One region of the Pantoea sp. PA1 genome, then DNA from elsewhere that is predicted to be linked to it. Evidence: predicted binding sites of a transcription regulator. Region 1 holds the regulator's gene; each other region holds the start of a gene.
The links. The regulator LexA, encoded in region 1, represses DNA repair genes until DNA is damaged. The targets are predictions, from matches to a motif close to TNCTGTATGTACATACAGNA.
Positions count from the first base shown of each region.

Region 2: a site for LexA is predicted at 5,093-5,112, ahead of dinG (ATP-dependent DNA helicase DinG). Genes of this name have one in related genera too.
Region 3: a site for LexA is predicted at 4,034-4,053, ahead of uvrB (excinuclease ABC subunit UvrB). Genes of this name have one in related genera too.
Region 4: a site for LexA is predicted at 5,111-5,130, ahead of mutH (DNA mismatch repair endonuclease MutH). Genes of this name have one in related genera too.

Region 1 is NZ_JBXGEE010000002.1:32,286-40,209, reverse strand. Features, by position in the region: gene AC1V0D_RS10990 (quinone oxidoreductase) at 1-16, shown strand, start outside; gene pspG (envelope stress response protein PspG) at 224-490, opposite strand; gene dusA (tRNA dihydrouridine(20/20a) synthase DusA) at 667-1,659, opposite strand; gene AC1V0D_RS10975 (conjugal transfer protein TraF) at 1,766-3,016, opposite strand; gene zur (zinc uptake transcriptional repressor Zur) at 3,467-3,988, shown strand; gene dinF (MATE family efflux transporter DinF) at 4,031-5,353, opposite strand; gene lexA (transcriptional repressor LexA) at 5,454-6,068, opposite strand; gene AC1V0D_RS10955 (diacylglycerol kinase) at 6,174-6,542, opposite strand; gene plsB (glycerol-3-phosphate 1-O-acyltransferase PlsB) at 6,670-7,924, shown strand, end outside.
Region 2 is NZ_JBXGEE010000001.1:438,845-446,768, forward strand. Features, by position in the region: gene osmF (glycine betaine ABC transporter substrate-binding protein OsmF) at 1-11, shown strand, start outside; gene AC1V0D_RS02330 (ABC transporter permease) at 15-1,190, shown strand; gene AC1V0D_RS02335 (ABC transporter ATP-binding protein) at 1,183-2,130, shown strand; gene AC1V0D_RS02340 (ABC transporter permease) at 2,118-2,849, shown strand; gene AC1V0D_RS02345 (MerR family transcriptional regulator) at 3,026-3,760, opposite strand; gene AC1V0D_RS02350 (helix-turn-helix transcriptional regulator) at 3,910-4,473, shown strand; gene AC1V0D_RS02355 (GNAT family N-acetyltransferase) at 4,470-4,988, shown strand; gene dinG (ATP-dependent DNA helicase DinG) at 5,140-7,308, shown strand; gene ybiB (DNA-binding protein YbiB) at 7,335-7,924, shown strand, end outside.
Region 3 is NZ_JBXGEE010000001.1:388,090-396,013, forward strand. Features, by position in the region: gene bioF (8-amino-7-oxononanoate synthase) at 1-1,042, shown strand, start outside; gene bioC (malonyl-ACP O-methyltransferase BioC) at 1,026-1,781, shown strand; gene bioD (dethiobiotin synthase) at 1,778-2,449, shown strand; gene AC1V0D_RS02115 (ABC transporter ATP-binding protein) at 2,514-3,236, opposite strand; gene uvrB (excinuclease ABC subunit UvrB) at 4,130-6,151, shown strand; gene AC1V0D_RS02125 (gluconeogenesis factor YvcK family protein) at 6,135-7,058, opposite strand; molybdenum cofactor riboswitch at 7,262-7,395, shown strand; gene moaA (GTP 3',8-cyclase MoaA) at 7,385-7,924, shown strand, end outside.
Region 4 is NZ_JBXGEE010000004.1:304,651-312,574, forward strand. Features, by position in the region: gene lysA (diaminopimelate decarboxylase) at 45-1,304, shown strand; gene AC1V0D_RS17005 (GNAT family N-acetyltransferase) at 1,375-1,824, shown strand; gene AC1V0D_RS17010 (NADP(H)-dependent aldo-keto reductase) at 1,863-2,903, opposite strand; gene AC1V0D_RS17015 (YgdI/YgdR family lipoprotein) at 3,055-3,273, opposite strand; gene AC1V0D_RS17020 (TerC family protein) at 3,392-4,102, opposite strand; gene mutH (DNA mismatch repair endonuclease MutH) at 4,202-4,879, opposite strand; gene rppH (RNA pyrophosphohydrolase) at 5,564-6,091, shown strand; gene ptsP (phosphoenolpyruvate--protein phosphotransferase) at 6,104-7,924, shown strand, end outside.

The sequences.
Region 1 (7,924 bases):
CCTGCTGATCCCCTGACCGGACAAACAAAAAGGGCTTCCGCAGGAAGCCCTTCTCTTTTTTATTTTTTGTTCGCGCTGATGTAGGGACAGCGGCGATGAATTCCTGTCGCGTCGATGGCACATCGCGTTGACAAAAGCCATCCTGCCAGAAAACATAAGTAAAAAATATGTTTAATTGCAGATTGCGGCTTTGCAATCTCTCACTCTGTGATCACTCCCGCAATTATCGCCAGCTTTTCCGGTCTAACCTGTTGATCTTACGTCTTAGCTTACGTCGTGCCCGCGCCTCGCTGTCGCCAAAGAAGGCGCGATGCAGCCAGACCGCGATCACGGCCAGCACCAGCCAAGGTAACACTTTGATAACAAGTGCAAACAGCCCGCCGACAAACATCACTAGGGTGGCGACCACCAGTGCTGCCAGCACGCCCAGCAGCGACACGCCGGTCAGCAACAGCATCAGGAAAAACCCCAATACAAATAAAATTTCCACGTCAGGACTCCTTTATCCACTTTCATACCAGGACAGTTACAAAAAGCGTGCCAACAGGTAACCTATTGAATAGTCGTGGTTTACGGGAAGGGGGTGTGAGATAACCTGGTGAAAAAGACCAGATGATGGCGTAAAAAAAACCAGCCTGAAGGCTGGTTTTCTGCGGCGTGAGCGGATCAGGCTTCCTGTGGAATCTTATCCGCCACCAGGGCCAGCGCCGCTTCCAGAACGCGGACATCCGCCCCCGGCTTATGCGCATTTTCACTCAGATGGCGTCGCCACTGGCGTGCGCCCGGAATGCCCTGGAAGAGTCCCAGCATATGGCGCGTGACGTGGCCCAGATAGGTGCCCTTCGCCAGTTCCGCTTCAATATAGGGATACATGGCGCGTACCACCTCAACCGGGTTAGCCGCCGGATGCTGACGCCCGAACAGCTGCTGGTCGACCTGCGCCAGAATGCCGGGGTTCTGATAGGCTTCACGGCCCATCATCACGCCGTCAAGGTGCTCCAGATGCGCCTGTGCCTCTTCCAGCGTTTTCACGCCGCCATTAAGCGCAATCGTCAGATGCGGGAAATCGCGCTTCAGCTGGTAGACGCGGGGATAATCCAGCGGGGGGATTTCGCGGTTCTGTTTGGGGCTGAGGCCGGAGAGCCAGGCTTTGCGCGCATGGATGATAAATGTCTCGCACTCGCCGCGGCCCGCCACCGTGCCGATAAAGTCGGTCAGGAAGGCATAGCTGTCCAGCTCATCAATCCCGATACGGGTTTTCACCGTGACCGGAATCGACACCACGTCGCGCATCGCTTTCACGGCATCTGCGACCAGAGTGGCTTCGGCCATCAGGCAGGCACCGAACCGGCCATTCTGCACCCGATCAGAGGGACAGCCGACGTTCAGGTTGATCTCATCGTAGCCGCGCTGCTCCGCCAGCTTCGCGCACTGCGCCAGCGCCGCCGGATCGCTTCCGCCCAGCTGCAACGCAACCGGGTGTTCAGCGTCACTGTAAGCCAGATAATCCCCTTTGCCATGAATGATCGCGCCGGTCGTCACCATTTCGGTGTAGAGCAGGGTGTCGCCGGTCAGCTGACGATGAAAATAGCGACAGTGCCGATCGGTCCAGTCGAGCATAGGGGCGATGGAGAAGCGTTGCGAAGAAAAAGTAGCCATGTAGCGCAGACAATCCGGTAATTAAGGGTGATGGAATTCTGTGCAAGGATAACACAAGGGCGGGCGATAGTGCATCGCCCGCCCCCGGAGAGCCGGGATAATCCGCTTAGAAGTTAAAGCCCAGCTGCATCATCGCGCCCCAGGTATTGTTAGCACCGACGGAGCCAGCCAGATCCAGATGGACAGCTTTGTTAAACGGCGACAAGCCAAAACCTGCTGTGGCCACATTTTCGTCGTTAGACCGCATATCCGCCCGATAACCTGCGCGCAGCTGCAGCCAGTCAAGTACGCGGTACTCCGCACCCACTGCCGCATACTGGCTGTTATCCTGAGTTTTGAAGCGTTTCGTTTCGGTGAGATCCACATCGCCGGTCACGGTAAACGGACCTTTATCCCAGGACAGACCGGTGGTGACCAGCGGGCGAATCTGGTAGGTGTCGCGGAACCCGTTAACCTCCCGGGTCTGCAGATCGCGTGAAACCAGGTTCTGTCCGGTCACACCCAGCGTCCAGTTTTCAGCAAAGGTGGTCGCCAGACCGGCATCAACGTTAAAGCCGGTGTCGGTGCTGCGATACTGACTGTTGTTGATGTCATTTTTGTCGTAGTTATAGATGCTGGCAGTGTAGTTATAGAGCCAGGTTTTCTGCACTTTTGGCGTCACGCCCACCGACACCGGCTGACCGGCGACAGTGAACTCATGCGCCACCGCCACACCATAATCGGTAACCAGGGCCGCTAAGCCGTTCGCACTGGAGCGAAGGTTATTCTGATCGCCCGGAACGGGCAGAATCGTACCGTTAGCAACCCCGCGCAGGTAGTTGATATCACTCTGGACCACATTGGCGCGGACGTGTGCCGTTCCGTAGGCTTTGGCGATAAAGGCGAAAGGCAGCGTTTCATTGGGGATTGTCACGGCGACGGCCGCACCCGCACTGCCGTCCGCTTTGTTACCGCGCAAATCGCTGAGCTTGTCAGCGACATCGCCGGAGGCAGCACGCAGTTCAGGATAACCACGCAGATAATCGGCAAACGTCAGGTTACCAATCACACCGCGGTAACGATCCACGGTGTCGGTAATATCATCGACTTTATCGATCAGCTTATCTTTGTCCGTTACCTGAATGCCTGCTGAAGGAATAATAATGCTGACATTATCGTCAGATTTAGCACGCGTCATTAATGCCGGGTTCGCCAGCACTGCAGAGCCATAAACAGAAGATGCCACGCCGGTGCCGCCCATGGCGTCATTACGTGCATCATACCAGGTCCCTGCCGCCATGGCGGAGGAAGAAAGGAAAAGCGCGGTCGCTGCAGCGGAACAGATCAGCGCTGAGCGTTGAGCGGATTTTTTCACCATTTGCCTGCCATCACCTGAGAAAGTGTCGTTGATACATTCAACAACTGAATAGTTTGTCAGCCCTATTGTGAACCCTGGCTAACGCGTTATTGCTGTGAATTCAAAGGAAACAGTGTCTTAATTCAAAGGATTGGACGTTTTACGACCAGAATTAGCGTGTAATTATTAAAAACGGACCGGCTAATTTCAAATAATGTCAGACTTTTATTAAGTCTTTCTGAACATTACTTCTTAACTCAGTGAGATGCAAAGCAAAAGGACAAAAAATTCTGCTCCGGTTGATTTACAGGTGGATCGGTTTTTTCGTCAGATTTGAGATAGAGAGGAGCGAAAATGCCACAGGCGCTGTTTTTTCAGGCTAATTGTGCTGTTTTAACAGACAGAAACGCGCTTCAGCACCCTGACAGGTTATGTGATAAAATAACATCACTTATTCAGCGGAGAATTTTCATGACTACCATGACGTCGCAGCAAATTTTGATTCAGGCCGAAAAAATGTGCCTGCAACGTGGTGTGCGTCTGACTTCGCAGCGCGCTGAAGTGTTGCGTCTGATGGCGGAACAGCCGGGCTCAATCAGTGCCTACGATCTGCTGGATCAGCTCCGGATCAGCGAACCTCAGGCCAAGCCTCCCACGGTTTATCGTGCGCTCGACTTCCTGCTGGAGCAGGGTTTTGTGCATCGGGTGGAGTCCAACAACAGCTATGTGATGTGTCACCATTTTGAGGCGCCGGCTCATACGTCGGTCATGCTGGTCTGTGACCGCTGCGCCGCCGTCACCGAGAAGCAGGCGCAGGGCGTGGAAAAGATTATCGCCACGCTGGCGGGTGAAGCGCAGTTTGCCCTGCGTCACAGCGTGATCGAAGCCCATGGCTTATGCGAAAACTGCGCGGAAGCAGACGCCTGTACGCAGCACGAAAACTGCGGACATGACCATCAGGATGAGGGTAAAAAGCGCGGACGACGGGGATAAGCGGCGGAACAATCACTATCGGACTAAAAACGTTCTGCCTGCTCAGGCCGCAAACCAGCTGTGCTGACGCCAGTGCCTGCGCCAGATGAGCCACAGTGAGAGGCCGCGCAGCGCCAGGAAAACCGTTACCGCCAGCCACAAACCGTGATTGCCCAGCACCGGCACGCTCAGCAGCGTCAGAAAATAGCCTGCGGCTGCCACCACCATGCTGTTACGCATCTCACGTCCGCGCGTTGCGCCGATAAACATCCCATCCAGCAGATAACACCAGACGCCGATCAGCGGCATAATCACCTGCCAGACCAGATAGCGGTCGGCCGCCTGCTGCACTGTCTGCAGAGAGGTCAGCAGCATCACGATCTGCGGGCCGGTAAAGGCATAAACCAGCGAGAAGAAGAGCGCCACCGCCGCCGCCTGTCGGCAGGCAGAGCGCCAGACGCGCAGCAGTTTGCTGCCATCTTTTGCGCCATGCGCTTCACCTGCAAACGCTTCGACGGCATAGGCAAAACCATCGAGCGCGTAGGCGGTAAAGGTAATGAACATCAGTAATACGGCGTTCACCGCGACCACCTCCGGCCCCAGCCTGGCGCCCAGCACGGTCAGCGAGGCGAAACAGAGCTGCAGCATAAGAGAGCGCAGCATAATATCCCGGTTGAGGCGCAGCAGCCGGGCGCTGTCACCGCGCCAGCTCTGTTTCAGCAGGCTGAATGGAATGCCGCGCAGCTTCAGAACCCGCCAGACCATCATGCCGCCGACGCCCAGCGTGATATATTCCGCCAGTGCCGTGGCGGTGGCTGCCCCCGCAACGCCCCAGTGCAGCCCCATGACCAGCCAGAGGTCGAGCACGATATTCACCAGGTTCCCCACCACCAGCAGGATCACCGGCGCACGCGCATACTGCACGCCCAGCAGCCAGCCCAGAATCACCAGGTTCGCCAGCGTGGCAGGCGCACTGAGCCAGCGGATCTGAATAAACAGTCCGGCCTGTGCCAGTACCAGAGGATCGCCGCCAACCAGATGGGTAGCCAGCTGAATAATGGGGTAACGCAGCGCGACAAACAGCAGACCCGCCAGCAACGCCATGATCAGCGGCTGGATCAGGGCGCGTGCCAGCGCCGTTTTGTCGCCTGCCCCGAAGGCCTGTGCCGTCAGGCCCGTGGTGCTCATGCGAAGGAAAAGCAGCAGCATAAAGAGGAAGCTGGTGACGGTCGTCCCGACCGCGACCCCGCCAAGATAGACCGGGCTGTCGAGATGACCAATCACTGCCGTATCGACCACGCCCAGTAAGGGAACGGTGATATTTGACAGGATCATGGGCAGCGCGAGCCGCCAGAGATTTTTATCGGTTGCCGTGATAAAGCGCATTCGCCATTCCGTGCTCAGTGTCGCTGCGCAGAGGCGGCAGCGACAAAATCAGGGCAGACAGAATAGCACCAGAAAAGGCGAATGCACGCAGGCGTCAGAATCAGAGCCATTCGCCGTTGCGTACGACACCCACCGCCAGACCTTCCACGGTCAGCGACTGGGCACGCGTATCGACAACAATCGGGTCGAAGTCGCTGTTTTCAGGCAGCAGATGCACGATAGCACCCTGCTTTTTCCAGCGTTTCACCGTCACTTCATCGTCAATGCGGGCCACCACGACCTGGCCATTGCGCACATCCTGCGTTTTATGCACCGCGAGCAGGTCGCCGTCCATAATCCCGATATCTTTCATCGACATTCCGCTGACGCGCAGCAGGAAATCCGCCGAAGGTTTGAACAGGCCCGGATCGACTTTGTAATGCGTCTCGATATGTTCCTGCGCCATGATGGGCTCACCGGCAGCAACCCGGCCAATCAGCGGTATGCCTTCTGAGGCTTCTTCTTCCATTAGCAGACGGATGCCGCGCGATGCGCCGGAGACAATCTCAATGACGCCTTTGCGCGCCAGCGCTTTCAGATGCTCTTCTGCCGCGTTTGGCGAGCGGAAACCCAGCTGCGCGGCAATCTCGGCACGCGTAGGCGGCATGCCTGTTGAAGTAATATGGTCGCGAATCAGGTCATAGACCTGCTGCTGCCTGCTGGTTAATGCTTTCATCCCGCCCCCTGGTTGTTTATACAGTCGCTGTGAGTATATACAGGTATTGGCGAAATGAAAACCGATTGTCAGGGAAAACGCGGCCTGAGCCGCGTTATGGAAGGTTTATCGCAAATGTGTCCAGAGCAGCGCGATCCAGACAAACAGGGCCAGTAAGATAGCCAGCAGTACCGCTGCCGAACCCATATCTTTTGCCCGGCCCGCGAGCGGATGATGCTCCTGACCGATGCGATCGACCACCGCTTCAATGGCGCTATTGAGGATTTCGACGATGACCACCAGCACCACCGACCCAATCATAAGGATGCGCGAGATCACATCAACGTCCAGCCAGCACGCGATAATGATCGCCGCCAGCGCAGCCAGGGCTTCCTGACGAAACGCCGCTTCATGTTGCCACGCGGCACGCAGCCCCTGCCAGGAGTAACCGGCGGCTTTTACTATTCTGATAAGTCCGGTGGCATTATTTGCCATGTGTGGGAACCCTTTTATCGGATTGACGTCAATGTCTGGGCTGCGTGCATTTGGCACCACCACAGATCTTCGCTGCACTTTCTGGTATGCTTGCGGCGCTTTGCTAACAAGAGGCTTCATGTTGTCTATGTCAGGTTGGCGTAAACTTTATTATAAATTGCTTAATTTACCACTCTCGTTTCTGGTAAAGAGTAAGGCCATTCCGGCCGATCCCGTGTCTGAACATGGTCTGGATCCGACCCGACCTATTATGTATGTTTTGCCTTACGATTCGAAGGCTGACTTACTGACTTTGCGCGCGCAGTGTCTGCGGCATCATCTGCCCGATCCGCTCTCTCCACTGGAGATTGATGGTTCCCTGCTGCCTCGCCACGTCTTTATCCACGATGGCCCGCGCGTCTTCCCCTATTTTGTACCCAGCGTGGAATCGGTGAAAATTTTCCACGATTACCTGGACCTGCATCGCAATAATCCCACGCTGGATATTCAGATGCTGCCCGTCACCGTGATGTTTGGCCGCGCACCGGGACGTGAAGTTCAGGGCGAAGCCACACCACACCTGCGGGTGCTGAACGGCGTGCAGAAGTTCTTTGCGGTCATCTGGCATGGGCGCGACAGCTTTGTCCGCTTCTCGCCGACCGTGTCGCTGCGGCGTATGGCCACGGAACATGGGACAGATAAGTCGATCGCGCAGAAGCTGGCCCGCGTCGCGCGTATCCATTTTGCCCGTCAGCGGCTGGCTGCGATTGGCCCGCGTTTACCGGCCCGTCAGGATCTGTTTAATCGCCTGCTGCAATCCAAAGCGATTGAAAAAGCCGTAGAAGATGAGGCGCGCAGCAAAAAAATCTCCCATGAGAAAGCGCAGCAGAATGCCGTCGAGATGATGGAAGAGATTGCGGCGAACTTCTCCTATGAAGCAATTCGCGTTACTGACCGGGTGATGGGCTGGCTCTGGAGCCGTCTCTATCAGGGCATCAACGTCAATGGCGGCGAAAAAGTGCGCCAGCTGGCGCAGGATGGTCACGAGATTGTCTATGTGCCCTGCCACCGCAGCCACATGGATTATCTGCTGCTCTCCTACGTGCTCTATCACCAGGGCCTGGTGCCGCCGCACATCGCAGCAGGCATCAACCTCAACTTCTGGCCAGCCGGTCCGATCTTCCGTCGTCTGGGTGCCTTCTTTATCCGTCGCACCTTTAAAGGCAACAAGCTGTACGCCACGGTATTCCGCGAATACCTCGGTGAGCTGTTCACCCGGGGTTACTCGGTTGAGTACTTTGTCGAAGGTGGCCGTTCACGCACGGGCCGTCTGCTGGACCCGAAAACCGGCACGTTAGCCATGACGCTGCAGGCGATGCTGCGCGGCGGCAATCGTCCCATCA
Region 2 (7,924 bases), on a different contig from region 1:
AGTTGCTGTAACCGATGGTGTTATCGCGGGAAGCGATACGTCGCCCGCTACAGCAGCCGGTGGCCCTGCTGCTGCTGACGCTGCTGAGCCTGGCGCTGGCGGCGCTGCCGTTTCTTAACTTCGCCCCGAACCGGCTGGTGGCCGGGGAACCGCTGATGGGCTCGCAGATCAGCCGGTTCGGGCTGCTGCTTGTGCCGCTGCTGACGCTCTGGCTGCTGTTATGGCGGCCGCCGACGCGGGTAAACCTGGCGCTGGCGCTGCTGGCAGCGCAGCTGATGCTGACCGCGATCCTCTGGCTCAGTGGTCATCAGGCCACGCTGCTCAGCCAGCAGGGCAGTCGTCTGGCACGTACCAGCTTTGCCAGCGGCCTGTGGTGCAGCGGCGCGCTGCTCCTGCTGCTGATCACCGATCGGGTGCGGCAGATCACCCGTCACCGGCTGGCTCAGCTGCTGCTCAATCTGCAGGTCTGGCTGCTGCCTCTGCTGCTGCTCTTCAGCGGTCAGCTCAGCGACCTCTCCCTGCTGAAAGAGTATGCCAACCGCCATGCGGTGTTTGATGCCGCACTGGGACGCCATCTCACGCTGCTGGCCGGCACGGTGCTGCCGGCGTTGCTGATAGCGCTGCCGCTGGGGGTCCTGCTGTTCCGGCGGCCAGGCTGGCAGAGCGGCGTCTTTGGCGTGCTGAATGTGATCCAGACGGTGCCGTCGGTGGCGCTGTTTGGCCTGCTGATTGCGCCACTGGCCGGACTGGCAAATCACTTTCCGTGGCTCGGGGCCTGGGGCATCAGCGGCATCGGCATGGCCCCGGCGCTGATCGCCCTGGTGCTCTACGCCCTGCTGCCGCTGGTACGCAGCGTGGTGGTGGGGCTGCAGCAGGTGCCACACGAGGTGCGCGAAAGCGCGCGCGGCACGGGGATGAGCGGCTGGCAGCAGTTTGTCGCCGTCGATGTGCCGCTGGCGCTGCCGGTCTGGCTGGCGGGTCTGCGGGTAGTGGTGGTACAGACGCTGGGTATGGCGGTGGTCGCCGCGCTGATTGGGGCAGGCGGCTTTGGTGCGATTATTTTTCAGGGCCTGTTAAGCAGCGCGCTCGATCTGGTGCTGCTGGGGGTGATCCCGGTGATCGCGCTGGCGGTGGCGATCGATGCGCTGTTCCGCCTGCTGATCTCACTGCTGGAGAGAAAAGATGATTGAGTTCAGGGGCGTTTCCCGCGCCTTTAACGGCAAAACGGCGGTAAAAGATCTGTCGTTACAGGTGGCGGAAGGGGAGTTCTGCGTGCTGCTCGGCACCTCCGGCTCCGGTAAATCAACCACCCTAAAGATGATCAACCGGCTGGTGGAGTTCGACAGCGGTGATATCCGCTTTGCCGGTGAATCAATTCGCCAACTGAATGCCCGCACGCTGCGGCGACGCATGGGCTATGCCATCCAGTCGATCGGACTGTTTCCGCACTGGACGGTGCAGAAGAATATCGCCACGGTGCCTGAACTGCTGGGCTGGCCCCGCGCGCAGATCAACGAACGCATCACGGCGCTGCTGGCGCTGCTGAATCTGGACGCACAGTTGCTGAAGCGCTATCCGCATCAGCTCTCCGGCGGGCAGCAGCAGCGGGTCGGCGTGGCGCGAGCGCTGGCCGCCGATCCGGAGGTGCTGCTGATGGATGAGCCGTTCGGGGCGCTCGATCCGGTAACGCGAGGCGCGCTGCAGCAGGAGATGCTGCGTATCCACCGGCTGTCGGGGCGCACCATCGTGCTGGTGACCCATGACATCGACGAGGCGCTGACCCTGGCGGATCGCATCGTGCTGATGGATAACGGTGGGATTGTTCAGCAGGGCAGGCCGGTGGAGCTGCTGACCCGGCCAGAAAATGATTTTGTCCGCGACTTCTTTGGTCGCACGGAAATGGGGGTAAGACTGCTGTCGCTGGAGCACGCCGGAGATGCCGTCCGGCGCGGCGAGTGGCTGACGGGCGAACCCATCGCCGCGACGCTGACGCTGCGTGACGCCCTGTCGCAGTTTATCACCCGGCGCACCGATAAACTGCCGGTGGTCGACGATCAGCAGCAGCCGCTGGGCGTGCTGCACTTTAGCGATCTGCTGCAACTGCGCGAGGGATTAGCATGCGCTGGCTGAAAGATCCGCTGCTGTGGCTGGTGCTGCTCTACGGCGCGCTGCTGGCCCTGATGCCCTACAGCGGGCCGCTGTTTCACACATGGTTTCCCGACCTGGCGCGGCCACTCTATCAGCAGGAGAGCTTCTGGCAGCTGACGCTGGCGCATCTGCTGCTGGTGATCACGGCCAGCCTGCTGGCGATCGTTCTGGGCATCGGCAGCGGCGTGCTGGTCACGCGGCACGCCGGTCGCGCCTTCCGGCCGCTGATGGAGACGATCGTGGCGGCGGGGCAGACGATTCCGCCGGTGGCCGTGCTGGCGATTGCCGTGCCGGTGATGGGCTTTGGGACCTGGCCCGCCGTCGTTGCGCTGCTGCTCTATGGGTTACTGCCGATTTTACAGGGCACGCTGGCCGGACTCGACAGCGTGCCCGCCAGCAGCCGGGAGATCGCTACCGGGCTGGGTATGAGCCCCTGGCAGCGGCTGTGGCAGATCGAACTGGCGCTGGCTGCGCCGGTGATCATCGCCGGAATACGCACCTCGGTGATCATTAATATCGGCACCGCCGCCATCGCCTCGACGGTCGGGGCGAAAAGTCTGGGGTCACCGGTGATTATCGGCTTAAGCGGTTTTAATACGGCGTATGTGATTCAGGGGGCGTTGCTGGTGGCGCTGCTGGCTATCGTCAGCGACCGCCTGTTTGAGCGCCTGCAACGCTGGCTTAGCGTGAGTGAACGATGAGAGAGTATCCGACCAGCATCAGTCCGCTGGTGCCGCCGACGGCCATGATAAAAAAGAGCGTGGCGAAAAAGGCTTTTTTGCAGTTCATGGAGAAAACCTGAGCGTGTTAACAGTGAGGCGGGGATAATAGCGCGCGCGAGGCAGCAGGCAAAGCGCCCGGCGTGCGTTTTTTGTTATCAGGCGGGTTCGTGCAACCGCACGGAATAGCCCTGTTCCTGCCAGTGTGACAGCTGTTCCTGCTGACGACGGGTCAGTTTTTTACCGGTAAAGACAAACATGTTCATGCCGGGAAAGAGTTCAGGACGCGGCACGTCCAGCGGTTCGGCCAGTACATCAATCCGCCAGCCGTGCTGCGACAGACGCCAGCCCTCCAGCCAGATGCGGGTGCGATCCTCGATACCCCAGCCGATGATCAGCGCATCCTTGCCCGATTTTTTGCGGCTGCCCGTCAGGCAGAACGCGACATAGTCGATCAGCAGGCCATCCAGCAGGCTGCACATCGTGCGGGCGGTGTTCTGGTCCAGACTCAGCTTCTGGCGCACCGGCATAAAAACGTGGTCGATCAGCGCATCAATCGGATGCTCGCGGCCAATCGCGGCAATTTTGTTACGAAGTTTTGCGGGTCTGACGTGGCGCAGAACGCTGATCAGCTCATCCTGCAGGGTTGTCCAGCCATCATGGGCATCCACGTCGCCCCCTTCCAGCAGTGCCTTGACTTTACCGACCGGCACGCCGCTTTCAATCCAGCGCATGATCTCTTCGATGCGCTGTACATCTTCTTCATCAAACTGACGATGCCCGCCTTCGGTGCGCTGTGGCTTCAGCAAGCCATAACGACGCTGCCAGGCGCGCAGGGTGACTGGGTTTATGCCACAGCGCTCGGCGACGTCACCGATACTGTATAAGGTCATAAATGCCTCTTTCGATTGGTCTGAGTGCGATTACCATAACGAAGCCAGTTAAGTTGTACAATACATTTCGCAATGTACAACTTGACTGATACGCCTGTTTTTAGCTATATCTCATTTCAGAGAATAATTCCCTTATATGAGAAAATACCATGCCGGAGCTGAATACGGAGCAACGACTGGCGGTAAGGCTGGCAGAATTACGCCTGCAACGCGGCTGGTCACTGGATGAACTTTCTGTCGCCACCGGCATCAGTCGCGCGTCATTATCGCGCATTGAGCGAAGCGAGACCAGCCCTACTGCCGCATTGCTTAACCGGCTGTGTGCCGCCTACGGATTAACCATGTCTCGCCTGCTGAGTGAGGTTGAGGAGTCGTCGAGTCTGCTGGTGCCTTATGATCAGCAACCGGTCTGGCATGACTCGTCCAGCGGTTTTATCCGCCGCAATGTTTCACCGCCCGCACTTCATTTTAGATGCGAACTGGTAGAGGGCAAATTACGGCCTGGTGCACGCATTGAATATGATGCGCCACCCATCCAGGGACTGGAGCAACATATCCTGCTTCAGGCAGGCGGCCTGACCGTATCGGTGGCCGAACAGCAGTGGACGCTGAAGCCCGGTGACTGTTTACGCTTTCACCTCACCGGAAAATCGGCTTTCGAGGCGCATCTGACCGAAGGCGCACACTATCTGCTGGCGGTGGCAAAACCATGATCGATTATCAGAGGCTTTCACCTGAACAGGCACAACAGGAGATCGATGGGCTGACGGCAGTGCTTCAGGCCTGCGTGGCCGATGGCGCCAGTGTCGGATTCGTGGATGCCGCCGATGTGGCGGTGATGACGCGCTTCTGGCAGCAGCGGGTAGCCAGTCTGACCAGCGGGGAGAGCGAACTGCTGGTGGCGCGTCAGCACAACCGGATTGTGGCGACGGTGATCCTCAGTCGCAGCGCGATGCCGAATGGCCGCCATCGGGCCGACGTCAGCAAGCTGCTGGTGCATCCGCAGGCGCGGCGTCAGGGGATTGCCCGCGAACTGATGCAGCGCGCTGAGCAGCTGGCCCGCGGGCAGGGCAAAACGCTGCTGGTGCTGGATACCCGCAGCGGTGACGTTGCCAGCGATCTCTATCGCTCGCTGGGCTGGCAGGTGGCAGGGTCGATCCCCTTTTATGCCGAGTCGACGGCAGGCGTGCTGGATGCCACCACCTATATGTATAAGGTGCTGGCGTAGCCTGCTTCTGCGCCGGACGACCCGGCGCTGAACGCCTCCGCGATATCCGCTGAAATTTCCGACGGCGCACGAAAAATTCAGCACGAAAGCTGACGCCGCCGGGATACTGTGTAAAAATACAGGCCATTTTTTCGGTGTGGTAACGCAACTCATGGCCCTGACAGCCGCAGTAAAAAGCCAGATAGCGCAGTGGTATAAAGCGCTTTCGCAGCAGGTGCCTGATTTCATTCCGCGTGCGCCGCAGCGTCAGATGATCGCCGAAGTGGCAAAATGTCTGGCTGGCGACGATGCGCGCCACCTGGCGGTGGAAGCGCCGACCGGCGTGGGCAAAACGCTCTCCTATCTTATTCCCGGTATCGCGGCCAGCCGCGCCCAGGAAAAACGGCTGGTGATCAGCACCGCCAACGTGGCACTGCAGGATCAGATCTTCACCAAAGATCTGCCGCTGCTTAAAAAAATCATTCCCGATCTGACCTTTACTGCCGCCTTTGGACGCGGACGCTATGTCTGTCCGCGCAATCTGGCCGCGCTGGCAGCCGATGACGATCAGCAGGGCGATCTGCTGCTCTATCTGGACGACGACGCCGTCAGCAGCACCAAAGAGGAGCAGACGCAGTGTGGCCGCCTGCAGAAGTCGCTGGATCGCTATCAGTGGGATGGCCTGCGCGATCACAGCGAGGAGAACATCAGCGACAGCCTGTGGCAGCGGCTCTCCACCGACAAGGCGAGCTGCCTGGGCGCGCACTGCCGCTGGTATCGTGAATGCCCCTTTTTTGTCGCGCGCCGCGAGATTGAGCAGGTGGATGTGGTGGTGGCGAACCATGCGCTGGTGATGGCCGCGATGGAGAATGAGTCGGTACTGCCGCCCGCTAAAAACCTGATGCTGGTGCTGGATGAAGGGCATCATCTGCCGGAAGTGGCCCGCGATGCGCTGGAGATGAGCGCCGATATCACGCCGGGCTGGAGCAGCCTGCAGCTCGATCTCTTTATCCGGCTGGTCGACGGCATCATGACCCAGATGCGGCCGAAATCGCCGCCGCCGCTGGCAAACCCGGAAAGGCTGAAAGCGCACTGCGATGAGCTGCGCGAACTGCTTACGGTGACCGCCCAGGCGCTGAATCCGCTGCTGCCGCCCCATAACCAGCCGGGCGAATATCGCTTTGTGCTTGGGGCGCTGCCGCAGGAGTTACTCGACCTCTGCGCCCGGCTGTTTAAACTCAGTGACGCGCTGCGCGGGCTGAGTGAAGGCCTGATCAATGCGCTGAGCGAGCAGACGGGCAAGGTCGACGTCGTGCGGCTGCACCGTAATCTGCTGCAGCTCAATCGCCAGTTTGGCTGGTTCGAATCGATCAGCAAACTGTGGCGGCTGGCGGCAATGGAGAAAGCCTCCGGTGCGCCGGTTTCAAAATGGATCACCCGTGAGCTGCGCGAAGGGCAGGCGCATCTGCTGTTTCACTGCGCCGGTATCCGCGTCAGCGATCAGCTGGAGAAGATGCTGTGGCGCAAAATCCCGCATGTGGTGGTCACCTCCGCCACGCTGCGTTCGCTCAACAGCTTCAACCGCCTGCAGGAGATGTCGGGACTGAGCGAAAAAGCGGGCGACCGCTTTGTGGCGCTCGACTCCCCGTTCAACCACGTCGAGCAGGGCAAGCTGGTCATCCCGCAGATGCGCTATGAACCCCTGATGTCGCACGAGGCGGAGCATATCGCCGAAATGGCCGGTTTCTTCCGCCAGCAGATGAAAGAGAAAAAGCACAAAGGGGTGCTGGTGCTGTTTGCCAGCAACCGGGCGATGCAGCAGTTTGTCACCTCGCTGCCCGATCTGCGGCTGTCGATGCTGGTGCAGGGCGATCAGCCGCGCAGCCGCCTGGTCGATCTGCACCGGCAGCGGGTTGCTAAAGGCGAAACCAGTATTCTGATTGGCCTGCAATCCTTCGCTGAAGGCCTGGATCTGAAAGGCGATCTGCTGAGTCAGGTGCATATTCACAAAATCGCTTTTCCCCCGGTAGACAGTCCGGTAATTTTGACCGAAGGCGAGTGGCTGAAAAGCCTGAAGCGCTATCCGTTTGAGGTGCAGAGTCTGCCCAGCGCCTCATTTACCCTGATTCAGCAGGTCGGACGCCTGATTCGCAGCCATCAATGCTATGGCGAGATCGTGATTTATGACCGCCGGTTGCTGAGCAAAGCTTACGGCAGCCGCCTGCTGGCGGCGCTGCCCGTCTTCCCGATTGAGCAGCCGGCAGCGCCCGAGCCGGAAGCGATACCGGCCGCCGTGGTGCCCAAAACCAGCGTGCGAAAACGACGTCCTACGCGGCGCTGAGCCGCGCACTTAACCGGAAGCGAGTGATGGAACTGAATAAAATTATTAAAGAGATTGGTCGCGGTAAAAATCATGCCCGCGATATCGATTTTGAGAGTGCCGTGGCGCTCTACAGCGCCATGCTGGCGGGCGAGGTGCCCGATCTGGAACTGGGCGGTATCCTGATTGCGCTGCGCATCAAAGGCGAAGGCGAAGCGGAGATGCGCGGCTTTTATCAGGCGATGCAGGCGCAGATGATGCAGCTGCGTGCGCCGGAAAACCGGCCCATGCCGATCGTGATCCCCAGCTACAACGGTGCCCGTCGTCAGGGCAACCTGACGCCTCTGCTGGCGCTGCTGCTGGTAAAATTCGGCTTTCCGGTGCTGGTGCATGGCGTCAGCGACGACGCGACGCGCATTACCAGCGAGGCGGTGTTTGCGGCGCTTGGCATCGCACCGGTCACGACGGCAGAGGCGGCGCAGGCCAGACTGAATCAGGGCGAGCTGGCCTTTATCACCATCGATCACCTCTGCCCGCCGATGGCGAAGCAGCTGTCTCTGCGCTGGCGAATGGGCGTGCGTAACAGTGCGCACACGCTGGCAAAACTGGCGACCCCGTTTGCGGAGCGGGCGGCGCT
Region 3 (7,924 bases), on a different contig from region 1:
CGGTCGCTGCTATCACCACTTCTCCAGCAATGATTATCTCGGCCTGACCCGTCATCCGGCGGTGATCGCGGCCTGGCAGCAGGGGGCGGCGCTGACCGGGGCGGGCGCGGGGGCTTCAGGGCACGTAACCGGCTATCACCGGCAGCATGCCGATCTGGAGGCGCAGCTGGCCGACTGGCTCGGCTATGACCGTGCGCTGCTCTTTATCTCCGGTTTCGCAGCTAACCAGGCGGTGATCCATCTGCTGGGGGAGAAAAACGATCGCATCCTGGCTGATAAACTCAGCCACGCCTCACTGCTCGACGCGGCCAGCCACAGCCCGGCGCAGCTGCGCCGGTTCACTCACAACGCGCCGGAGAGTCTGGCAGCGCGGCTCGCCTCACCCTGTGAGGGGGAGACGCTGGTGGTGACGGAGGGGATTTTCAGCATGGATGGCGACAGCGCGCCGCTGGCTGCACTGGCGCAGCAGACGCGTCAGGCCGGAGGCTGGCTGCTGGTGGATGATGCGCACGGCATTGGCGTGGTGGGTGAGCAGGGGCGCGGCAGCTGCTGGCAGCAGGGCGTCCGGCCGGAACTGCAGGTGATCACCTTCGGCAAAGCCTTTGGCGTCAGCGGCGCGGCCCTGCTGTGCGATGCCGACACCGCCGACTACTTTCTGCAGTTCAGCCGTCATCTGATCTACTCCACCGCTATGCCCGCCGCCCAGGCTTTTGCGCTGCAGGCGGCGCTGCATGAAGTTCAGCAGGGCGAGGCGCTGCGTCAGCGCCTGCAGCAGAATATCCGGCATTTCCGGCGCGGCGCGGCGTCGCTGCCGTGGCAGCTGATGGATTCAGAGAGTGCGATTCAGCCCCTGCTGGTGGGTGAAAACAGCGAGGCGGTGGCGCTCTCTGCGCGGCTGGCTGAGGCGGGCTGCTGGGTGAGCGCTATCCGGCCGCCTACCGTGCCACCGGGTACCGCCCGGCTGCGCATCACCCTGACGGCGGCACATCGCCCTGAGGATATCGATCGGCTACTGGAGGCGCTGCATGACGCTGCAGGTTGACAAACAGGCGGTCGCTCGCGCTTTTGGCCGGGCGGCGAGCCACTACGATGCGCATGCCGCCCTGCAGCGTCTGAGCGGCGATGCCCTGCTGGCACACGCCCCGGTCGACAGTGGTCTGCACCTGCTGGATGCCGGTTGTGGCACCGGCTGGTACAGCCGGCTCTGGCGCGCGCGCGGCAAACAGGTCACGGCGCTGGATCTCTCCCCGCAGATGCTGCAACAGGCACGCCGCAACGACGCGGCGCAGCACTATCTGGCGGGAGACATTGATGCGCTGCCGCTGGCGGACAACAGCTTTGACCTGGTCTGGAGCAACCTGGCGGTGCAGTGGAGTGACGATCTGCCGCAGGCGCTGGCCCAGTTCCGGCGGGTGCTGCGGCCCGGCGGCACGCTGCTCTTTTCCACCCTTGGGGACGATTCGCTGCAGGAGGTGCATGAAGCCTGGTCACATCTGGACGCACTGCCGCATGCCAATCGCTTTCTCAGCGAGGCGCAGATTGCCGCCGCCTGCCATGCCTGGCCGCTGCGCTGCACCTCGGAGCGGGTGACGATCCATTTTCCCGATGCGCTCAGCGCCATGCGCTCACTGAAGGGCATTGGCGCGACCCATCTGCATCAGGGGCGTGACGGCCAGGTGTTAACCCGGCAACGCCTCAGCCGGTTAGAGGCGCACTGGCCGCGCGACCGGCACGGCTACCGCCTGAGTTATCATTTAATTTATGGAGTAAGTGCATCATGAAACGCCTGTTTATCACCGGCACCGACACCGAAGTCGGCAAAACGGTCGCCAGCGGCGCGCTGTTGCAGGCCGCCGCCGCCGCAGGCTTCCGCTGTGCGGGCTATAAGCCGGTGGCGTCGGGCTGTGAGATGACGCCGGAGGGCATCCGCAACAGCGATGCGCTGGCCCTGCAGCGTTACAGCAGCGTCGCGTTAACGTATCCGCAGGTCAATCCGCTGGCCTTTATGGAACCGACATCGCCGCACATCGTCAGCGCGGAAGAGGGCAGGCCGATTACCCATCTGGCGCTGTCGGCCGGTCTGGCGGCACTGGAGCCGCTGGCGGACTGGATTCTGGTCGAGGGGGCCGGGGGCTGGTACACCCCGCTGTCGGAGACGCACACCTATGCGGACTGGGTAGTCAGCGAACAGCTGCCGGTGATTCTGGTGGTGGGGATTAAGCTGGGCTGCATCAACCATGCGCTGCTCACCGCAGAGGCGGTACGGGCGCGTGGGCTGACGCTGGCAGGCTGGATCGCGAATACCATCGAGCCACCGGGCAAACGTTATCAGCACTATCTCGCCAGCCTGAAACAGCGCTTGCCTGCCCCCTGTCTGGGCACGATCCCCTATCTCACGGATGAGGCGCAGCAGGCTGCCTGTGGACACTACCTGACGCTGCCTGAATAAGCGGACCCGGCCCGGCCGTCACTGCGGCCAGCGGCGGCTCTGCCCGCCGCATCCGGTTTTGCCCTCAGGCCACCGTCAGCCATTTATCGACGGTGTAGTCGTCAAGCTGCGCCATGCTGCCGTGCGCCACATTGCGACCACGGTGCAGCAGCAGAAAGTAGTCTGCCACGCGGCGGATTAGCGACAGGCGCTGCTCCAGCAGGAGAATGGTCAGCCCGTAGTCGAGGTTAAGCCGCCGGATCAGATTGCCCATCTCCTCCTCCAGCCACGGCGACATGCCGTCGGTGGGTTCATCGAGAATCAGCAGTTTAGGTTGCAGCACCAGCGCACGCGCCAGGGCCAGCTGTTGCTGCTGATCGACAGGCAGATCGCCGCTGCGCTGCTGGCGCAGCGAATAGAGTGCCGGAAAGAGATCGAACACCATTTCAGGAATGGCGCGATGGCGATCGTGCTGACTGGCACCCGCCAGCAGGGCGATCAGCAGGTTATCTTCCACGCTCATCTGGGTAAAAATATGGCGGCCCTGCGGCACGTAGCCGATCCCCATCTGTGCCCGCTGTTCAGCCGGTTGCAGCAGCAGATCTTCCGGCGGGGAGCCATCTTCCTTCCAGGAGATAGAGCCGCTGTTGATAGGCAGTCTGCCCATGATGCAGTTCACCAGCGTGGTTTTGCCCATGCCAGGCCGGCCCAGAACGCCGGTGCAGGTGCCAGGCGCCAGATCGAGGTCCACATCCCAGAGAATGTGGTTCTGACCGTAAAATTGATTCACCGAACGTAAACTCAGCATCTGACACTCTCCTTCCCGATCATTAGCCTGAATGCTTCCGCTCTCTGTCGTCTGGCAAACAAGTCATCAGCAGCGGCCCTGTCGCCGTTGCAGCTCAGTGCGCCTGGTGCGCGTTGGTGCCAGAGAGTCCTGCAATTCCCAGGCCAAATCTTAAAACGGCCCTGTTTTCTGCTGCTGTGCCTGCTTTCGGGGAAGGAAAGGTGAGAAAAACTTATCAATTCCCCACGGTCATTACGCACCTGCACTTTTGCAGTGCCTGGCGGCGCTGTTCCTGGTGCAGGCGTGCTCTGAGAAGGCAACGAATCTGATTAAGAATTCTAGTCGGCGCCCGGAAATTTGCCTGGCCAGCGGGGGGAAGGATTAAAAATGCAGACTATTCCGCCAGCCGCGGGCGCAAAATTTAACGGAAAAAAAATTATTTTCGCGGTGTCAGAAGGGCAGGGAAAAACTATACACAGCTGATGGCGGCGGGGCTGCCATCACTTATCCACTATTCCTGTGGATAACCTTGTGCATTAGGTAATGAAAACCAGTTGGAAGCGAGGAAATACGGGGCCTGGTAACATAATGACGAGATTCTGGCCTCATAAGCTAAAGCCAGTAAAATCAGTATTTTATTAAAAAACAAGCCTGCGATTTCTCTGTCAGGTAACCAGACTGTAATTTTGTGACGCTCTATTGACAAATGTTAAATCCGATCTCTGCCTGGGGATAACCTTGCGCAACACGCTTCGCCTGGATTTTCATCGCGCGCCAGAGAGGGGAGCGGAACCGCAACAGGGTTAACATTGCACCATTACTGTTTTTATATCCAGTATTATTTTCTGGCAAAATCACCATAGCCGAGTAAAATAAGTGCCTGCCCGCCGACTTCTCCAGCAGGAAATGCATTCATGAGCAAAGCCTTTAAATTAAACTCTGCCTTTAAACCTTCAGGCGATCAGCCTGAGGCGATCCGTCGCCTGGAAGAGGGACTGGAGGATGGACTGGCCCATCAGACCTTATTAGGGGTAACCGGCTCCGGTAAAACCTTTACCGTCGCCAACGTGATTGCCGACCTCAACCGTCCGACCATGGTGCTGGCGCCCAATAAGACGCTGGCCGCCCAGCTTTATGGCGAAATGAAAGAGTTTTTCCCGGATAACGCCGTGGAGTTCTTCGTCTCTTACTACGACTACTATCAGCCTGAAGCCTATGTGCCCAGCTCCGACACCTTTATCGAAAAAGATGCCTCGGTGAATGAGCACATCGAACAGATGCGTCTGTCGGCCACCAAGGCGCTGCTGGAGCGGCGGGATGTGATCGTGGTGGCGTCCGTCTCCGCGATTTACGGTCTGGGCGACCCCGATCTCTATCTGAAAATGATGCTGCACCTGACCCGCGGCATGATCATCGATCAGCGCAGTATTCTGCGTCGTCTCTCAGAGTTGCAATACACCCGAAACGACCAGGCGTTCCAGCGCGGGACCTTCCGGGTGCGCGGCGAAGTGATCGATATCTTCCCGGCGGAGTCGGATGACATTGCGCTGCGCGTAGAGCTGTTTGACGAAGAGGTTGAGCGGCTGTCGCTGTTCGACCCGCTGACCGGCCAGATCGAGTCGGTGGTGCCGCGCTTTACCATCTACCCTAAAACCCACTACGTCACGCCGCGCGAGCGCATCCTGCAGGCGATGGAAGAGATCAAAGTGGAGCTGGCGGATCGCCGGCGGGTGCTGCTGGAGAACAACAAACTGCTGGAAGAGCAGCGTATCACCCAGCGTACCCAGTTTGATCTGGAAATGATGAGCGAGCTGGGCTACTGCTCCGGCATCGAAAACTATTCACGCTATCTCTCTGCCCGCGGGCCGGGCGAAGCGCCGCCGACGCTGTTTGACTATCTGCCTGCCGATGGCCTGCTGGTGGTAGATGAGTCCCACGTCACCATTCCGCAGATTGGCGGCATGTACAAAGGCGACCGGGCGCGTAAAGAGACGCTGGTGGAGTATGGCTTCCGTCTGCCGTCGGCGCTGGATAACCGTCCGATGAAGTTTGAAGAGTTTGAGGCGCTGGCGCCCCAGACCATCTACGTGTCGGCGACGCCGGGTAAATATGAGCTGGAAAAATCGGGCAATGAAGTGGTCGATCAGGTGGTGCGTCCGACCGGTCTGCTCGATCCGATCATCGAAGTGCGTCCGGTCGGCACCCAGGTTGACGATCTGCTGTCGGAGATCCGTCAGCGCGTGGCGGCCAATGAACGTATCCTGGTGACGGTGCTGACCAAACGCATGGCGGAAGATCTCACCGAGTATCTGACAGAGCATGGCGAGAAGGTGCGCTATCTGCACTCCGATATCGATACGGTGGAACGTATGGAGATCATCCGCGACCTGCGTCTGGGTGAGTTTGATGTGCTGGTGGGCATCAACTTACTGCGTGAGGGGCTGGATATGCCGGAAGTGTCGCTGGTCGCGATCCTGGATGCGGATAAAGAGGGCTTCCTGCGTTCAGAACGTTCCCTGATCCAGACCATCGGTCGTGCGGCACGAAACGTCAACGGTAAGGCGATTCTCTACGGCGATAAAATCACGCCGTCGATGGCGCGCGCCATTGAAGAAACCGAACGCCGCCGTGAGAAACAGCAGCTGCACAATGAAAAGAATGGCATCGTGCCGCAGGGCCTCAACAAGAAAATCACCGATATTCTGGAACTCGGCAACAACGTGGTGAAAACCCGTGGCAAAGCCAGACCGGCCCGCCCGGGCGAAGCGCAGGCTCAGGCCGATTTGCTGACCTTAACGCCTCAGGCGCTGCAGAAGAAGATCCACGAGCTGGAGGGACAGATGCAGCAGCATGCGCAGAACCTGGAGTTCGAGCAGGCGGCGAACGTGCGCGACCAGCTGCATGAGCTGCGTACGCTGTTTATTGCGGCCTCATAGCGCCGTTAAAACCCTGAATGGCGTGTTCCAGCGCCACCCTGAGCAGCTGGCGGTCGTGACGATATTTAATGTCGGCGGCCTCCAGCGGTTCACGGACGATCAGCCGATCGTCAATCCCCCGGGTATCGACCGCCGGGCTGACCACCACCGCATCAATCACTCGCTTGCCGATGTAACGCTCCATCATCGCCAGTTTGTCAGCCACCGACAGGCTGGCGGCGGCGGGGCTGAGCTCGCGGCCCAGATTGCCGATAAAGACCATGGTGGCGGGCGTGCGCCGCAGCGCCTGCGCCATCTCATCCATCAGCAGGATCGGCATCAGGCTGGTATAAAAACTGCCCGGCCCGATCAGGATCAGATCCGCCTCACCAATCGCCTGCAGCGCTTCCCGCGTGGGCTGGACATTCGGATGCAGCATCAGCTCCTGCGGCGGCTGCTTCATCTCGTCAATCGCCGTTTCGCCGTAAACCATGTTGCCTTCCGCATCCATCGCCACCAGATCCACCGGCTGCTCCGACATCGGGATTAAAAAGGCATCCACCTTCAGCAGGTTGCGGATGATGTTGATCGCCTCCAGCGGGCGCACGCTGAGATGATCCAGCGCGCGCAGCATCAGGTTACCCAGGTTGTGCCCGGCCAGTTCGCCATTACCGGCGAAACGATACTCAAACATCGCAGAGGCGACGCTGGGTTCGGTAATCAGCTGGTTCAGGCAGTTGCGCATATCCCCCCAGGCGATACCGCCTTCGGAACGGCGGATACGGCCGGTTGAACCGCCGTTGTCGGTGGTGGTGACAATGCCGGTGAGACGCGAGCCCAGCGGGGAAAGGGCAGACATCACGCGGCCCAGACCGTGTCCGCCACCCAGTGCCACAACGCGATCAAGATCGGCCAGTGTGCGATTCATACTTCTCCTTACTTCCTTTCGCGTGGCGAGGCTCTAAACGCTAAGCCCGCGCGGATGACTTACGTCAAAATCAGGCGGGCATTTTAACGTATCCTGTCGCGAAAATGCGGTGAAAATTCGATATGTATAAGAATATATAGCGAAAACAGCGAATGGAAGAGTGGCGTGAATCACGCTACCATCATGTTTACCGCGCTGATCAACGGGTCAGCGTACACTCAAGCCTGAATGCCTAAGTCTGCGGATAGGGGGTTCAGGCCGTAGCCATCGAGCTGCCAGGGTGCAGGAAGAAATGACTGCATCTCCCAATCTGGAAAGGTGTTCTGGTGTCACAATTTACTGATGCATACGCGCGTAAGTTCTATTACCTGCGCCTGTCGGTCACGGATGTCTGTAATTTCCGCTGTACCTACTGTCTCCCGGACGGCTACAAGCCGCAGGGAATTCGTAACAAAAGCTTTCTCTCTCTGGATGAAATCCGCCGTGTCACGCGGGCCTTTGCGGCAGCCGGCACGGAAAAAGTGCGGCTGACCGGGGGTGAGCCGTCGCTGCGCCGTGATTTCACCGACATCATCGCCGCGGTGCGTGAAAACGCCGCCATTCGTCAGATCGCGGTGACCACTAACGGCTACCGGCTGGCGCGTGACGTGAAGCAGTGGCGCGAGGCAGGCTTAACCGCGCTGAACGTCAGCGTGGACAGTCTGGATGCCCGCCAGTTTCACGCCATTACCGGTCAGGATAAATTTCATCAGGTGATGAGCGGCATCGATGCCGCCTTTGACGCCGGTTTTCGCCAGGTGAAAGTCAACAGCGTGCTGATGCGCGATCTTAACAGCCGCAGTCTTACCACCTTCCTGGACTGGATC
Region 4 (7,924 bases), on a different contig from region 1:
GCATGATTCTGGCTTAATGGAACTATCGCCACAGGAGAATTGTTATGCCACGTTCCTTACAGAGTACCGAAACCACCCTCAACGCCGCTCATCTGCTGCCGCTGGCCCGCCGTTACGCCGGACCTTTCTGGGCCTATGACGCGCAGATTATTCAGGCGCGCATTGCGCAGCTGCAGGCGTTTGACGTCATACGTTTTGCGCAGAAAGCCTGCTCAAATATTCATATCCTGCGCCTGATGCGGGCGGCGGGGGTCAAAGTGGATTCGGTTTCGCTGGGTGAAATCGAACGTGCGCTGGCGGCAGGCTACCAGCCGGGTGGCGATGAGATTGTTTTTACCGCCGATCTGTTTGACCAGCCGACGCTGGAGCGGGTTGCGGCGCTGAAGGTTCCGGTGAACGCCGGTTCAATCGATATGCTGCATCAGCTTGGCGCAGTGTCACCCGGTCACGCAGTGTGGCTGCGGGTCAATCCTGGCTTTGGTCATGGTCACAGCCAGAAAACCAATACCGGCGGCGAAAACAGCAAGCACGGTATCTGGCACGGTGATTTAGCCGCGGCGCTGGCCGCCATTGAGCAGCACGGCCTGCAGCTGGTGGGCATCCATATGCATATCGGGTCGGGTGTCGATTATGCGCACCTGCAGCAGGTCTGCGATGCGATGGTCGGACTGGTTATGGCGTCCGGTCAGGATTTGACGGCAATCTCTGCGGGCGGCGGCCTCTCTATCCCTTATCGCTTTGGCGAAGAGGCGATCGACACCGATCACTATTTCGGCCTGTGGGATGCGGCCCGGCAGCGGATTGCTCAGCATCTGGGGCACGCGGTCAAGCTGGAGATTGAACCGGGCCGTTTCCTGGTGGCTGAGTCAGGTGTGCTGGTCTCTCAGGTGAGGGCGGTCAAGTCGATGGGCAGCCGTCACTTTGTGCTGGTCGATGCCGGTTTCAGTGACCTGATGCGTCCTTCCATGTATGGCAGCTATCACCACATCTCGCTGATGGCGGGTGATGAGCGGGCGATTGATGATCGGCAGACGATCGACACCGTCATCGCGGGGCCGCTGTGTGAGTCGGGCGATGTCTTTACCCAGCTGGAAGGCGGTATGGTAGAACCGCGTGCGATCCCGGCGGCCAGCGTCGGCGACTACCTCGTGTTTCACGACACGGGCGCTTATGGTGCCTCGATGTCCTCAAACTACAACAGCCGTCCGTTAATCCCGGAAGTGCTGTTTGAACAGGGCCAGCCGCGCGAAATCCGCCGTGCGCAGACCATTCAGTCGTTGCTGGCACTGGAGATTGGCGAATAAGCGATACAGTACGACCGGACGGCCTGTACGCGGGCTTATCGCGTCAGCATTTTTCAGAGGAGAGCGGGAGATGGAGATTGTCTTGCTCAGCGACGCGCCCCACTTTGCCGATCAGGTTACTGACTGGCAGTGGCGGGCATTCGGTGAGGCCAGCAGCCGGGCGTTCTTCGCCAGCGTGGTTAACAGCAGCCTGACGGGGGCAGAGTTTCCCGTCACCTTTGTGGCCGTGGAAGCGGGCAGGGCGATCGGAACAGTGGGACTCTGGCGCTGCGATCTGATCAGTCGTCAGGATCTCTTCCCCTGGCTGGCGGCGCTCTATGTGGATGAATTGGCGCGCGGCAGAGGAGTCAGCGAGGCGCTGCAGCAGCACGTTATCGGATATGCAAAGGCGCGGGGCTTTCCACGCTTGTGGCTCTGGTCGGCGTTCAGAGGGTATTACGAACGGTTTGGCTGGCAGGCGGCGGGAGAGGCGCTGGAGTATCCTGACAAGCCTGTCTCGCTCTACTGCCGCACGCTGTGAGAGAAGCCAGCCGCCTCTGCGGCAGCTGGCAGTCGCACTCAGGGAGCCGGGTAGGTAAAACGACGGTGAATCGCCTCAATCCCTTCCAGAATCTCGGCATTCAGGGTCAGATTGAAGCTGTCGATATTTGTCTGCAGCTGCTCAAGGGTGGTGGCACCCAGCAGCGTGCTGGCGACAAACGGCTGCTGACGCACATAGGCGAGGGCCATCTGCGACGGGTCAATCTGATGCTGTCGGGCCAGCGCCACATACTCAGCAATCGCCTGCTGTGACTGCTCACCGCTGTAGCGGGTGAAGCGGCTGAACAGGGTGTTGCGTGCGCCCGCAGGCTGCGCGCCATTCAGATATTTACCGCTCAGCGTACCAAACGCCAGGCTCGAATAGGCGAGCAGTTCAACGCCCTCATGCTGGCTGATTTCGGCCAGACCCACTTCAAAACTGCGGTTCAGCAGACTGTAGGGGTTCTGAATGCTGACGATGCGCGGCAGCTCATGCTTCTCCGCCAGTTGCAGATAGCGCATCACCCCCCACGCCGTTTCGTTCGAGACCCCGATATAGCGAATCTTTCCTGCCCGCACCTGTTCGGTCAGCGCCTCCAGCGTCTCCAGCAGGGTTACCTGCGCGGTGGTTTCGCTGTACTGATAGCCGAGCTTGCCAAAAAAGTTAGTCTGGCGCTGCGGCCAGTGCAGCTGGTAGAGATCCAGATAGTCGGTGTTCAGCCGTTTCAGGCTGGCGTCGAGGGCGGCACGGATGTTTTTGCGATCCAGCGCCATGTCCGGACGGATTGAGGCGTCGTTGCCACGGGAAGGGCCGGCGACTTTGCTGGCCAGAATGATTTTGTCGCGGCTGCCGCGCTGTTTCAGCCAGCTGCCAATATATTGTTCGGTCAGACCCTGGGTTTCCGGGCGCGGTGGCACCGGATACATCTCGGCAGTATCAATAAAGTTGATGCCGGAACGGATAGCCAAATCCAGTTGAGCATGCGCGTCAGCTTCGCTGTTCTGTTCGCCGAACGTCATGGTGCCCAACCCCAGCTGACTCACTTCCAGCGTGCTGTGGGGAATACGATGATAGTGCATTGCCAGCTTCCTTTTCTTTATCGGGAATAGAGCGAATGGAATGTTGTGTCCTGAGGGACTATAGCGCGAGCCATGGCGGGGAAGGAAGGGGGAAAAATCGGGGAAATCATCTGCCAGCGCAGAATGGGTGGCAGATGATTAAATCAGGCACTTAACGTTCAATGATCGTTGAAACCTCATCGCTGTTAATCTGCACTGCGTGACCTGACTGATCGGTGTATTCCACCAGGCCGGTCTCTTTATCAATGCTCGGCTTGCCTTCGGTCATAATCATGCGGCCATCTTTGGTCGCCATCACATAATCTGAACTGCATCCGCTTAATAACGCTGCGGTTATCACTACCGCTGCTAATCCTGCCAGCCCTTTCATCACGCCTTCCCCTCACAAATCGTCAAGTGCAAAAAGTGTAGTAATAAATGGTTTTGCCGGCAGGATTAATCGCAGAATTCTGAAAATATCCGGGCGAGCAGGCTCGCCCTTGACTTTATCAGGCGGGCTTTTTCTTACTGCGCATCAGGTTAAGGCACTCAACCGCCATTGAGAAGAACATGGCGAAATAGATGTAACCTTTTGGTACGTGGACCGCAAAACTCTCCAGAATCAGGGTAAAACCGACCAGAATCAGGAAAGAGAGGGCCAGCATTTTCACTGACGGATGGCGATCGACAAATTCACCGATAACCCGCGCCGCGAACATCATCAGCAGCACCGCGATCACGACTGCCGCCATCATAATGAAGAGATGATCGGAGAGGCCGATGGCGGTGATAACGGAGTCCAGGCTGAAAATAATGTCGAGCATCATGATCTGCACAATCGCGCCGAGGAAGGAGTGAACGCGGGTATTGTGTTCCCCTTCGCCGCCTTCAATCGTTTCATGGATCTCCATGCTCGATTTCCACAGCAGGAAAAGGCCACCGAACAGCAGGATCAGATCGCGTGCCGAGAAGGGGTGATCCAGCAGCGTAAACAGCGGATTAGTCAGACGGGCAACCCACGCGATTGAGGCCAGTAAGGCCAGACGCATCAGCATTGCGCCCATCAGGCCAATGCGACGGGCGCTTGCCTGCTGGTGCTTAGGCAGTTTCGCGACCACCAGTGACAGGAAAATGATGTTATCAATACCCAGCACCACCTCAAGGATGGTCAGGGTACCCAGCGCCAGCCAGGCGTTGGGATCGGAAATCCACTCAAACATACCGACATTCAATCCTAAACGAAAAGTAAACGGCGATTATACGCAATGGCTGCACCGATCACCCACAAAATTGCGACATTTCCGCCAGGGCGGGGGAGTTCAGAGGAGAAAATGACGCGCCAGCAGGGGGCCGGTGAAACTTTTCTTCAGATAGAAACCGCGCGGCAGGGTCATGATCGGCTGGCCCTGATCGCCAATGCCCTCCGTCAGCGCTTTACTGTTGGCGGCCTTGGGTCGAATCTGCAGCCAGGCGCCATGCCGGGCGGTGATCTGCTCAACGCGACCCAGCACGATCATATCCATCAGCTCCTCCCAGTCCTGACGCAGCATCTCCTCCTCCTCTGCATCCGGGCTCCACAACAGCGGCGCGCCGACACGGCGATGCCGCAGTGGAATCTCACGCTCGCCTTCCACCGGGATCCATAACACCCGCGCCAGCTTGTGCCGCACGTGGCTGTTCGACCAGGTCACGCCGCTGTTACCGGTCAGGGGGGCGACGCAGACAAAGGTGGTTTCCAGCGGTTTGCCCTGTGCATCAATCGGAATAGTTTTCAGTTCGATACCCAGATGGGCAAAGTCCTGCTCCGCTTTGCTGCCTGCGCTGGCGCCCAGATGCCACTCCAGCAGCATCCCGACCCAGCCTTTATCGCGTTTAAGATCGGCAGGCATAGGCAGCCCGGCGCGAGCGGCCAGCGTTTCCAGTGTTAATCCGGCTAACTCCTGCGCCCGGGCCAGCAGGCTGGCTTCATTTTCAGGCGGGCCTGGCGGGTGACTCATGTTGATAACTCTTGCTGGTTAAAATTTGAACAATAAAAAGAGGGTAACCTGTGCGGCTGAAATAAACCCTATCGGGCTTCGATAATAACATGATAGATCGTGCTTTTTTTAGTGGATCTGCAGGATGTCACCCTCAGGCTGCCAGGGTTATCCCGGCTTACCCGCAACAATGAACAGGATCTCCAGCCCGGTTATCCACAGAAAAATGGGATAACCCCCTTCCCGATGCGGTACTGGTTCCATTTACAGCCTTGACTTTTCACGATCTGACCATAATTTCGTCGCTCTGGCCTAACCCTGAGCGATTCTCTGTGGATAAAAAGCGGTGTGGTGATATTTTAACCGATTGTCAGCGGGCGTGAATTTATCCGCCTGCCAGGAAACGCATTAACGTGGCGAAATTAAAGTTATTATGTTTTAAATCAACGGTATAAAATGCGGTCTCTTTTCAGCGGTTCAGAGTGCGCTGAAAAGGTTATTCAGTTAACTCCCGTGTTCTGCACAAAGCTATCCACAGAAAAGGTGAATAAGATCGACCATTTTTCTGATTGCTGTTCATAACTTTACCATTTTCTGTGAGTTATCCCGACAAAGACGGCGCAACCCCCCATGAATCCAGTGGTTTACCGCCTGTAAGGAGTGTGAAACAATCAGCTTATTCAAATTTTGCTTTGAGGTAGTCCGGTGATCGATGATGATGGCTACCGCCCGAATGTTGGTATCGTAATCTGTAACCGGCAGGGACAAGTGTTATGGGCCAGGCGCTTTGGACAGCACTCCTGGCAATTTCCTCAGGGAGGCATCAATCCCGGTGAAACCGCAGAACAGGCGATGTATCGCGAACTGTTTGAAGAGGTCGGATTGCACCGGAAAGATGTCCGAATACTTGCCTCTACCCGTAACTGGCTGCGTTACAAGTTGCCAAAACGTTTGGTGCGTTGGGACACAAAGCCGGTATGTATCGGCCAGAAACAAAAGTGGTTTCTTCTGCAGTTAATGTGTAATGACGCGGATATCAATGTGCAGCACAGCAGCACGCCGGAGTTCGATGGCTGGCGCTGGGTCAGTTTCTGGTATCCGGTGCGTCAGGTTGTCTCCTTTAAACGCGACGTCTACCGCCGGGTGATGAAGGAATTCGCTGGCGTGGTGATGTCTATGCAGGAGAGTGCGGGGCAGCGAAACAATCCTGCCCATCGACGTAAGAGAGGATAGGCCACGCCCTTTATGCTCACTCAGTTGCGCGAAATTGTAGAAAAAGTGGCGAGTGCGCCGCGTCTCAATGAAGCACTCGACATTCTGGTCAATGAGATCTGTCTGGCGATGGAAACGGAAGTCTGTTCCGTTTACCTCGCCGACCACGATCGTCGCTGCTATTACCTGATGGCGACGCGCGGACTCAAAAAACCGCGTGGCCGCACTGTGACGCTGGCGTTTGATGAGGGGATCGTTGGTTTAGTGGGCCGTCTGGCCGAGCCGATTAACCTTGCGGACGCCCAGAGCCACCCCAGCTTCAAATATATCCCCGCAGTGAAAGAGGAGCGCTATCGCTCCTTCCTCGGCGTGCCCATTATCAGCCGCCGTCAGCTTCTTGGCGTGCTGGTGGTGCAGCAGCGCGAACACCGTCAGTTTGATGAAAGCGAAGAGTCGTTTCTGGTCACCCTGGCGACCCAGATGGCGGCGTTGCTGTCGCAGTCTCAGATGGGCCAGCTGTTTGGTCAGTTCCGGCAGACGCGGGTACGCGCGATTGCGGCCGCGCCTGGCGTGGCGGTGGCACCTGGCTGGGTCGATGAGACGCAGCCGCTGCTCGATCAGGTTTCCGCCGCCTCCACGCTGGATGTGCAGCGTGAGCGCGAGCGACTGTCAATCGCCATGACCGAAGCCGCGAGTGAATTTCGCCGCTTCAGTAAACGGTTCAGCGCCAGCGCACAGAAAGAGAGCGCGGCCATTTTCGACCTCTACTCCCACCTGCTGACCGATGCCCGGCTGAAGAAAGATCTGTTTGATGAGATCGAACGCGGATCGGTCGCCGAGTGGGCGGTCAGACAGGTAATCGAGAAGTTTGCTAAGCAGTTCGCCAGCCTGACGGATAACTATCTGCGTGAACGCGCAGGCGATCTGCGGGTGCTGGGCCAGCGTCTGCTGTTTCACCTTGATGACTCGCTGGTCGGCACCAATGCCTGGCCGGAACGCTTCGTGCTGGTGGCCGATGAGCTGACCGCAACGACCCTGGCTGAGCTGCCGCAGGAGCGGCTGGCAGGCGTGGTGGTGCGGGATGGCGCAGCCAACTCCCATGCGGCGATCCTGACCCGGGCGATGGGGATCCCGACCGTGATGGGCGCGGATATCCAGCCGCATCAGCTCAACAAACGTCTGCTGATTGTCGATGGCTATCGCGGTGAGCTGCTGATCGATCCGGAGCCGGTGCTGGTGCAGGAGTATCAGCGCCTGATCAGCGAAGAGAATGCGCTGAGCAGGATGGCGGAAGGGGTTGTCGATCAGCCGGGTGAACTGAAAAGTGGCGAGCGGGTGCAGGTGATGCTCAATGCCGGATTAAGCCCGGAGCATGAGCAGGCGCTCGGCAGCTGGGTGGATGGCATCGGGCTCTACCGCACCGAAATTCCGTTTATGCTGCAGAACGGTTTCCCGTCGGAAGAGGAGCAGGTGGCGCAGTATCAGGGCATGCTGCAGCTGTTTCACAACAAGCCGGTCACGCTGCGAACGCTGGACGTCGGGGCGGATAAGCAGCTGCCCTATATGCCGATCAGTGAAGAGAACCCCTGCCTGGGCTGGCGCGGCATCCGCCTGACGCTCGATCAGCCAGAAATTTTTCTGGTGCAGGTGCGCGCCATGCTCCGCGCCAATGCGGCATCCGGCAATCTCAGCATTCTGCTGCCGATGATCAGTCACATCGACGAGATCGACGACGCGAAACGGCTGATCGATCGCGCCGGTCGCGAAGTGGAGGAGATGCTGGGCTACCCGATCCCCGCGCCGCGCATTGGGGTGATGATCGAAGTGCCTTCCATGCTGTTTATGATCCCGCAT